3 regions of the Mesorhizobium sp. WSM4823 genome follow, and region 1 is predicted to be linked to each of the others. Evidence: riboswitches for the same ligand, from Rfam matches in the RefSeq annotation. Region 1 holds a riboswitch; each other region holds the start of a gene.

Region 1 (2,258 bases):
TCGAGATTCTTAGCGAGGATTGCGTTCCTTCGCGCCCCCCTCTGTCCTGCCCTCTTTGCCACCACTTGGCATCTCCCCCACGAGGGGGGAGATTGGCAGGTTCAGCGCTCCGCTCATTCCGGCAATGTCGGAGATTGGCGAAAGCCGGCATGACGGCCGATCTCCCCCCTTGTGGGGGAGATGCCAAGTGGTGGCAAAGAGGGCAGGACAGAGGGGGGCGCCGTAGAGTGATCATCGTCAATCAGAAGCTACTTGCTCATCACCGCCAGCCACTCGTCGACCCAGGCCTTGCGGTTGGCGGCGGCCTCTTCGGGGCTGAACAGCAAGGTCTTGGTTGGCTTGACCAATTTGTCGAAGGCCGGGTTGAGCGGCTTGTCGGTCTTGCCGGCGGGGAACATCCAGTTGGTCTCAGGAATGACATTCTGGAATTTCGGCCCGGTCATGAAGGTCAGGAACTTTTGCGCCAGCGGGTTCTTCGCGCCTGACGTGGTGATGCCGGCGACCTCGATCTGCAGATATTCGCCCTCCTCGAAGGAGGCCGCCTGATAGCGTTCGGTGTTCTCGGCGACCATGTGATAGGCCGGCGACGTGGTGTAGGACAGCACCATCGGCGCCTCGCCCTTGGTGAATAGGCCATAGGCCTCGCTCCAGCCCGGCGTCACGGTGAGCACCTTTGCCCTGAGCTTGGCCCAGGCTTCCGGCGCCTTGTCGCCATAGACCGACCTCACCCATAACAGCAGGCCGAGACCGGGCGTCGAGGTGCGCGGATCCTGGATGACGATCTTCTCATCGGCATCGCCCTCGACCAATTCCTTCAGGCTTTTCGGCGGGGTCTTCAGCTTTTCGGTGTCGTAGACGACGGCGAAATAGCCATAGTCGAACGGCACGAAGATATCGTCGCTCCAGCCGCCCGGCACTTTGACGTCCGACACCGGGCCATGCGGCGAAAACAGGCCGGTGGCCTTGGCTTCCACCGTCAGATTGGTATCGAGGCCGAGCACGATGTCGGCCTTGGTCGCGGCCCCTTCCAGTCTGACGCGGTTGAGCAGCGCGACGCCGTCGGCGACCGCGACGAATTCGAGAGAACAGCCGCATTCCGCCTCGAACGCCTTCTTCACCGCGGGGCCTGGACCCCACTCGGCGGTGAAGCTCTCATAGGTATAGACGGTGAGTTTCTCCTGCGCGGATGCCGGCCCGGTGCCGGCGAGAACGGATGCCGCAAGCAGCATTGCCGAAACAAGAGAGTATAAAAGCGTGCGCATCGGCGCCTCCTTCGTTGGCATTGAAAGGAATTGAGGCGTCGGGTTGTCCGAAACGTCTAATCCCTCCGCCGGTACAAACCGGATCAGGTTCAGCGGGTTGGCATGCTTGCCTCTCAGCCGGTCCGCGAAGATCGCGTCCAGCACCCCGTTAGAGCGCTTCGACACATAGGCCCGCCCCAAGTGCTGCGCAAGCGGAAGTTTGCCGGGCATCCAGAGCGCGGCCTTCCGTTTCGCAAGCAGGGCTGGTAAGGGCCACGCATATGAGCAAATTCACAATCCTGCTTGGCGGCGATCTTATCCGCACGCCGCTGCTCGACCGCCAGGTCGAAGGCTCCCGTGTCATCGCCGCCGACGCCGGCATGAGCCATGCCCGGACGCTGGGCCTGACGCCGGAACTCTGGGTCGGCGACTTCGATTCGGTGCCGGCGGATTTGCCGGACGTGCTGGCCGCCGTGCCCCGCCAGGTCTTTCCCGCAGAAAAGGACAAGACCGACGGCGAACTGGCTATCGCCGCCGCGCTCGACCGTGGCGCCACCAGCCTCGTGCTCGCCGGTGCGTTCGGCGGCAAGCGCACCGACCACGCCTTCCTGCACCTGGCGCTCAGCGTCCGAATGGCTGAGGCAGGCATAGAGGTGCTTTTGACCAGCGGCGGCCAGGAAGGCATTCCCTTGCTTCCCGGAAAGACCGGCTTCGACTACACCGACGGCACGCTATTTTCGATCCTCGGCTTCTCCGACCTTTCCGGCCTGACCGTCTCCGGCGCCAAATGGCCGCTGAACCATGTCGAAGTCGCGTTCGGCTCGTCGCTGACCATTTCCAACGAGGTCAAGGGCCGGCTCGAAATCGCGCTGGGCAGCGGCCGCGCGCTGTTGCTCGCCCATCCTTTTCCCCTACCTGAAAGCTGACATGGCGCCGCCACTTCTCAATCTTGACGGGATAAAACTGACCTTCGGTGGCACACCGCTGCTCGACGGGGCGGAGCTGACGGCGTCGGCG
Region 2 (2,258 bases), on a different contig from region 1:
GCCGGAATGAACGGAACAGGAGCCAAGCTCCGACAAGCGCAAGATATGTGGTCACATATGGCTTCATGACGGCTCCCTCGAACGAGGTGAGCACAAAAGCGCCGAGAACGCCGCCGAGCACGCCAAATGGCATCAGCCGCCAGAAGAGCTTCCAGTCAATGTTACGGTGATAGAGATGAGCCGAACCTGAGGCTGCGGTGGTAAACAGCTCAGCCGCGTGAACTGACGCCGAAGCGTGCGCAGGAGACACGCCAAACCCCAGTAGTGTCGTCGAGGAAACCACCCCATAGGCCATGCCGAGAGCCCCGTCTACAGCTTGGGCTACAAACCCCACGATCGCAAAAAGAATGAATTCTTGCATTTGGCTCTCCGAGGCGCGGGTCGCAATTGGCGATAGAGAAACCCGTTGCCTACAACGTATGCAATTATATCTTCACGCTTCCACAATTCATCAAACGCGCGGCATCGATAATGGTGGCGACGAACGGAAAACATCCGCTCGACCGATGCCTTTTCCCAAATCTCGACAGGATGCCGGCTTTTCTGTTTTGCTCAAATGTCCCTGACGGTACCTCAAACTCTCACCTGAGGTTTCACGCTGGACGCAGACTTGCAGCCCCACGCTTTATCTGTTTAATTGCCGCCATCCACAGGGGTGCTCCGTATCGTCGGGGCTGAGAGATGGGCTGCAAGCCCGTAAACCCTAGAGCTGATCTGGATAATACCAGCGGAGCGAGGCGGGCGATGTTTTCTGGCGCACAGATCTTTCTTTTTCCGATGTCCGGCGATTTCGTCGGCCCGCTCGAGGGCCATGTCACGATCGCGGTCTCGGCCAACAGCCCGACCCCGCGCTGATATCTCGCGCCGGAGGTCCCGCATGTCCCAGCCCTTCCGCGCCGCACCGCGAATCGCGGTCTTGTTCGCCAAGATTGGACCGGCCTTGCTGTCGGTCGGCATGCTGGTCTTGGCTTGGGAGCTCTATGCGCGTATCTCGGGCATCTCGCCCACCACTTTGCCGACACCCTCACGTGTCCTCGCCCAGGTCATCCAGCAGCGCCAGGCGCTATTCGACAACACCATACCGACGATCAGCGCCACATTGGCAGGTTTTGCCTGCTCGCTGGCCGTTGCCTTCATCCTTTCGGTGCTGATCGACTTCTTCAAGCTGCTGCGCCGCGCCCTGTTCCCGGTGTTCATCATCAGCCAGACCCTGCCGCTGGTGGCGATCGCCCCGCTGGTCGTTCTCTGGTTCGGCTTCGGGCTGGCACCGAAGATCATGCTGGTCGCGCTCGTGACTTTCTTCCCCATGCTGGTCGCGCTGGTGCAGGGTTATGAATCGACCGATCGGGATATCTCGGCGCTTCTAAGTTCGATGGGCGCTTCGCGCATGCGCATTTTCCTGCTGGCCCGCCTGCCCTCCTCGCTGCCCTATTTCTTTGCCGGACTGCGCATCTCGATCACCTATGCAGTGGTGGGCGCCATCTTCGCGGAATATGCCGGTGCGGCCAAAGGGCTCGGCATCTACATGCTCAACGCCAAGAACAATTTCCGGCCCGATCTCGTGCTCGCGGCTGTGCTGGTCAGCGCCTTGCTCACGCTGGCCCTGTTTGCCGCGACTGTGCTGATCCAGCGCGCCGCCATGCCATGGGAGCGGCTCGATACCGCACGAAAACCATGAGCAGGCGGCTGGAGCTGCGCCAAGTCAGCAAGAGTCTTGGCGATGTCGACGTGCTTGCCGGCATCACCCTGCATGTCGAGGCGGGCGAATTCGTTTCAATCCTCGGGCCCTCCGGAGCTGGTAAATCCACGATCTTCAGGTTGCTGACGGGCGATCTCGACGGCTACGGCGGCGAGGTCGACTTCGACGGCCGGCCACTGGCCGAAGCGCGACGACCATTTGCCTTCATGCCGCAGCGCGATGCCCTGATGCCTTGGCGCACGGTTATCGACAACACCGCGCTCGGTCTTGAAGTGCAGGGCATGTCCCGCAAGGCGGCCCGCAGCAAAGTAGCACCGCTCTTCGGAGAATTCGGCCTTGCGGGCTTCGAGCATAAGTATCCCGCACAGCTCTCGGGCGGAATGCGCCAACGCGCCGCGCTGCTGCGCACCGTCGTGCAGGACCGCGCCATGCTGTTGCTCGACGAACCGTTCGGCGCACTCGATGCCCTCACGCGCACCGGCATGCAGCGCTGGCTTCAGACGATGTGGGACCGGCACCGCTGGACCGTCCTGCTGATCACCCACGATGTCCGCGAGGC
Region 3 (2,258 bases), on a different contig from region 1:
CCTGCAGACCAATGCCGGAGTTCCCAACGACTTTGTAGCTCGGGTGGCTACAGCAATGGATGTGCCGTTTGAACCGCTAGCCCCGTTTGTTGGCCAGCCCCTGCGCTCCTTTTATCAGCAGGCTATCTGCGGCGGTCTGGTGTTCCAGCTCAGTGATGGAAGTCGCCTCGTTCGAACCGTGGTTCCGATGGCCTTTCAGTCAGCGCTTGCCGGGATAATGCTTGCCGCGGAGCTGGTCAAACATAGTGCGGGTTTTCCCAGGAGCTCGACGACGAGCACTCGGGTGAATCTTCTGCGCCCCCTTGGCTCTCACTTGCACGATCCGAAGGCCAAAGATTCCAGCGGCCGCTGCATCTGTAGCGACGACGATTTCATTGCCGCTTACAGGCGCAAATACGGCAAGAGCGTTGAACAGCTAAGCGATCTCTCCGCCGCCTAAGCAGATGCGGATGTTTCCGATCCTAGGGGCCGGCAGGCGCCGGTCTCAGCGGCGGCGCTCTCGTCGTCGGGATATAGCCCGCCCCCGTTTTGGGCGGCCCCAAGGGACATTCGACCGTATCTTAAAGGTGAAGGGACAACAGACCAATGCGAAAACTTGTCGCCGGCAAGCTGCACGGCATCCATGTCACCGAAGCGTACCTCAATTACCATGGATCGATAACGCTGGACCCGGACCACTGCGAAGCAGCCGGAATCCTGCCGATGGAGTTCGTGGAGATATGGAACAAGAGTTCCGGTGCGCGGATTTCGACCTATGTCATTCTTGGCGAGCGCGGCTCACGGTGCTGCATCTCAACGGAGCGGCGGCTCGCACTTGCCAGCCAGACGACCAGAGCGTTGTCTGCAACTCCGTCTACCTGGACGAATCGCAGATCACCTCGCTGACGCCGCGGATCGTCTCGACCAGGACAACCGCATACGCGACCGCTTGAGCTACTCGGTCGATCTTGACACGCACGGCCAGTACAGTTTTTCCATCGTTGACGAGGCGAATGGGGCTTTGGCCATTCCGCGCTGGTGTCCGGGGCGTGATTTTGGCCCACGCATGCGCGAACTCCCGCGCGGTTTGATTAACCGCCGGCCGTCACCGCCGGCCCAAGGCGCCCGAACCTGCTTGACAAGATAGCGCAGGCCCGTTCAACCTAGGGCATTCACCAGGGGAGTCCCGGCAAGGGGCTGAGATACTGCTGGCTTTCGCGGCGCAGTGACCCGTTGAACCTGATCCAGTTCATTCTGGCGTAGGGACGGTGCAAGCGGCCGATGCCATCAACGCGCTGACTCGTGATCTGATGCCGATCTGCCGGCTCAACCTGGTCGAGCTGGCTCGATTGACCGGATCGGCACCGATCGCGGACGAAGAAGGGGCTTGTCGTCAGGCCCAAGAGCTATCGAGGACGGTGAGGGCCGCCGTACTCGTCAAGGGCGGCCATGCACAAGGAACGCGTTGCGTCGACGTGCTTGGGCAGCCGAACCAACCTGCAGTTCGGTTCGAGGCGCCCCGCTGGCCGCGTGAGATGCGCGGAACGGGTTGCATGATGGCCAGCGCAGTCGCGGCCTCACTTGCTCTTGGAGCGTCGCTGGAAGCGAGCGTGCGCCAAGCCAAGCAACATGTTTTCGATGCGCTTGCCGGATCGAAGGACTTCGGGGCCGAAAAGCTGATCGTGCCGAACATATCCAACGCTCCGATCAAGTCTGGGAGGCGATCCTGGTCTAGTCCCAGACATGACGCCCTATCCGAGCGGTGACTTGCGAAAAGCTCCCCTATTCCCTGCGTCGTAAGAGTGCTGGTCTGTAGGTCCACAGCTGTGCAGGCGGAACGTTGCGAACGACGAAATCATGGTGAGACACTTTATCGGTCCGGCGTTTTGATCACTGGTGACAAAGGACCGTTAGGTGATTTGCATCACGGGTCTTCCAGCAAGGATGCGGGCCAGCAAATCCTCGAGCAAGGCTCTGCGCTGCTCCATCTGAAAGCTCAGTATTGCCTATGACACAGTCGAACTGCTCCCGCCCTGCTCCGCCAAGACCCCACTCAGCGCGAACGCATCGCCCAATCGAAAATTCACGCCCGGAAAACCTCGCGACAGGCGCCGATAGAACCTTGGAATATTCGACCGACACCAGCTGCTGCGGGGATGTCACATTCGAGTTCGGGCGCTTTCGCCGTTCGAGCACCAGGCTGGGAAGACCATGACGCAGAGGTGCCGCCGGCGCTCCGCTCTTCCTTGGTCAGAACTGGCCCTGCAGGAGAAGAAGGT

The links. Region 1 has a riboswitch for thiamine pyrophosphate ahead of thiB (thiamine ABC transporter substrate binding subunit). Riboswitches for the same ligand answer to the same signal wherever they lie in the genome.
Region 2: linked by a shared signal. The riboswitch ahead of AC0L26_RS00440 (ABC transporter permease) and the one ahead of thiB (thiamine ABC transporter substrate binding subunit) in region 1 are both predicted to bind thiamine pyrophosphate.
Region 3: linked by a shared signal. The riboswitch ahead of AC0L26_RS22055 (bifunctional hydroxymethylpyrimidine kinase/phosphomethylpyrimidine kinase) and the one ahead of thiB (thiamine ABC transporter substrate binding subunit) in region 1 are both predicted to bind thiamine pyrophosphate.

What each region holds. Positions count from the first base shown of each region.
Region 1 is NZ_JBVVQL010000003.1:308,840-311,097, forward strand. It holds gene thiB (thiamine ABC transporter substrate binding subunit) at 249-1,262, opposite strand; TPP riboswitch at 1,306-1,420, opposite strand; gene AC0L26_RS10210 (thiamine diphosphokinase) at 1,523-2,167, shown strand; gene AC0L26_RS10215 (ABC-F family ATP-binding cassette domain-containing protein) at 2,169-2,258, shown strand, end outside.
Region 2 is NZ_JBVVQL010000001.1:107,660-109,917, reverse strand. It holds partial or broken gene AC0L26_RS00445 (sulfite exporter TauE/SafE family protein) at 1-361, opposite strand, end outside; TPP riboswitch at 642-754, shown strand; gene AC0L26_RS00440 (ABC transporter permease) at 878-1,678, shown strand; gene AC0L26_RS00435 (ABC transporter ATP-binding protein) at 1,675-2,258, shown strand, end outside.
Region 3 is NZ_JBVVQL010000009.1:153,611-155,868, reverse strand. It holds gene AC0L26_RS22065 (E2 ligase fold family C protein) at 1-439, shown strand, start outside; partial or broken gene panD (aspartate 1-decarboxylase) at 586-1,027, shown strand; TPP riboswitch at 1,147-1,263, shown strand; gene AC0L26_RS22055 (bifunctional hydroxymethylpyrimidine kinase/phosphomethylpyrimidine kinase) at 1,248-1,745, shown strand.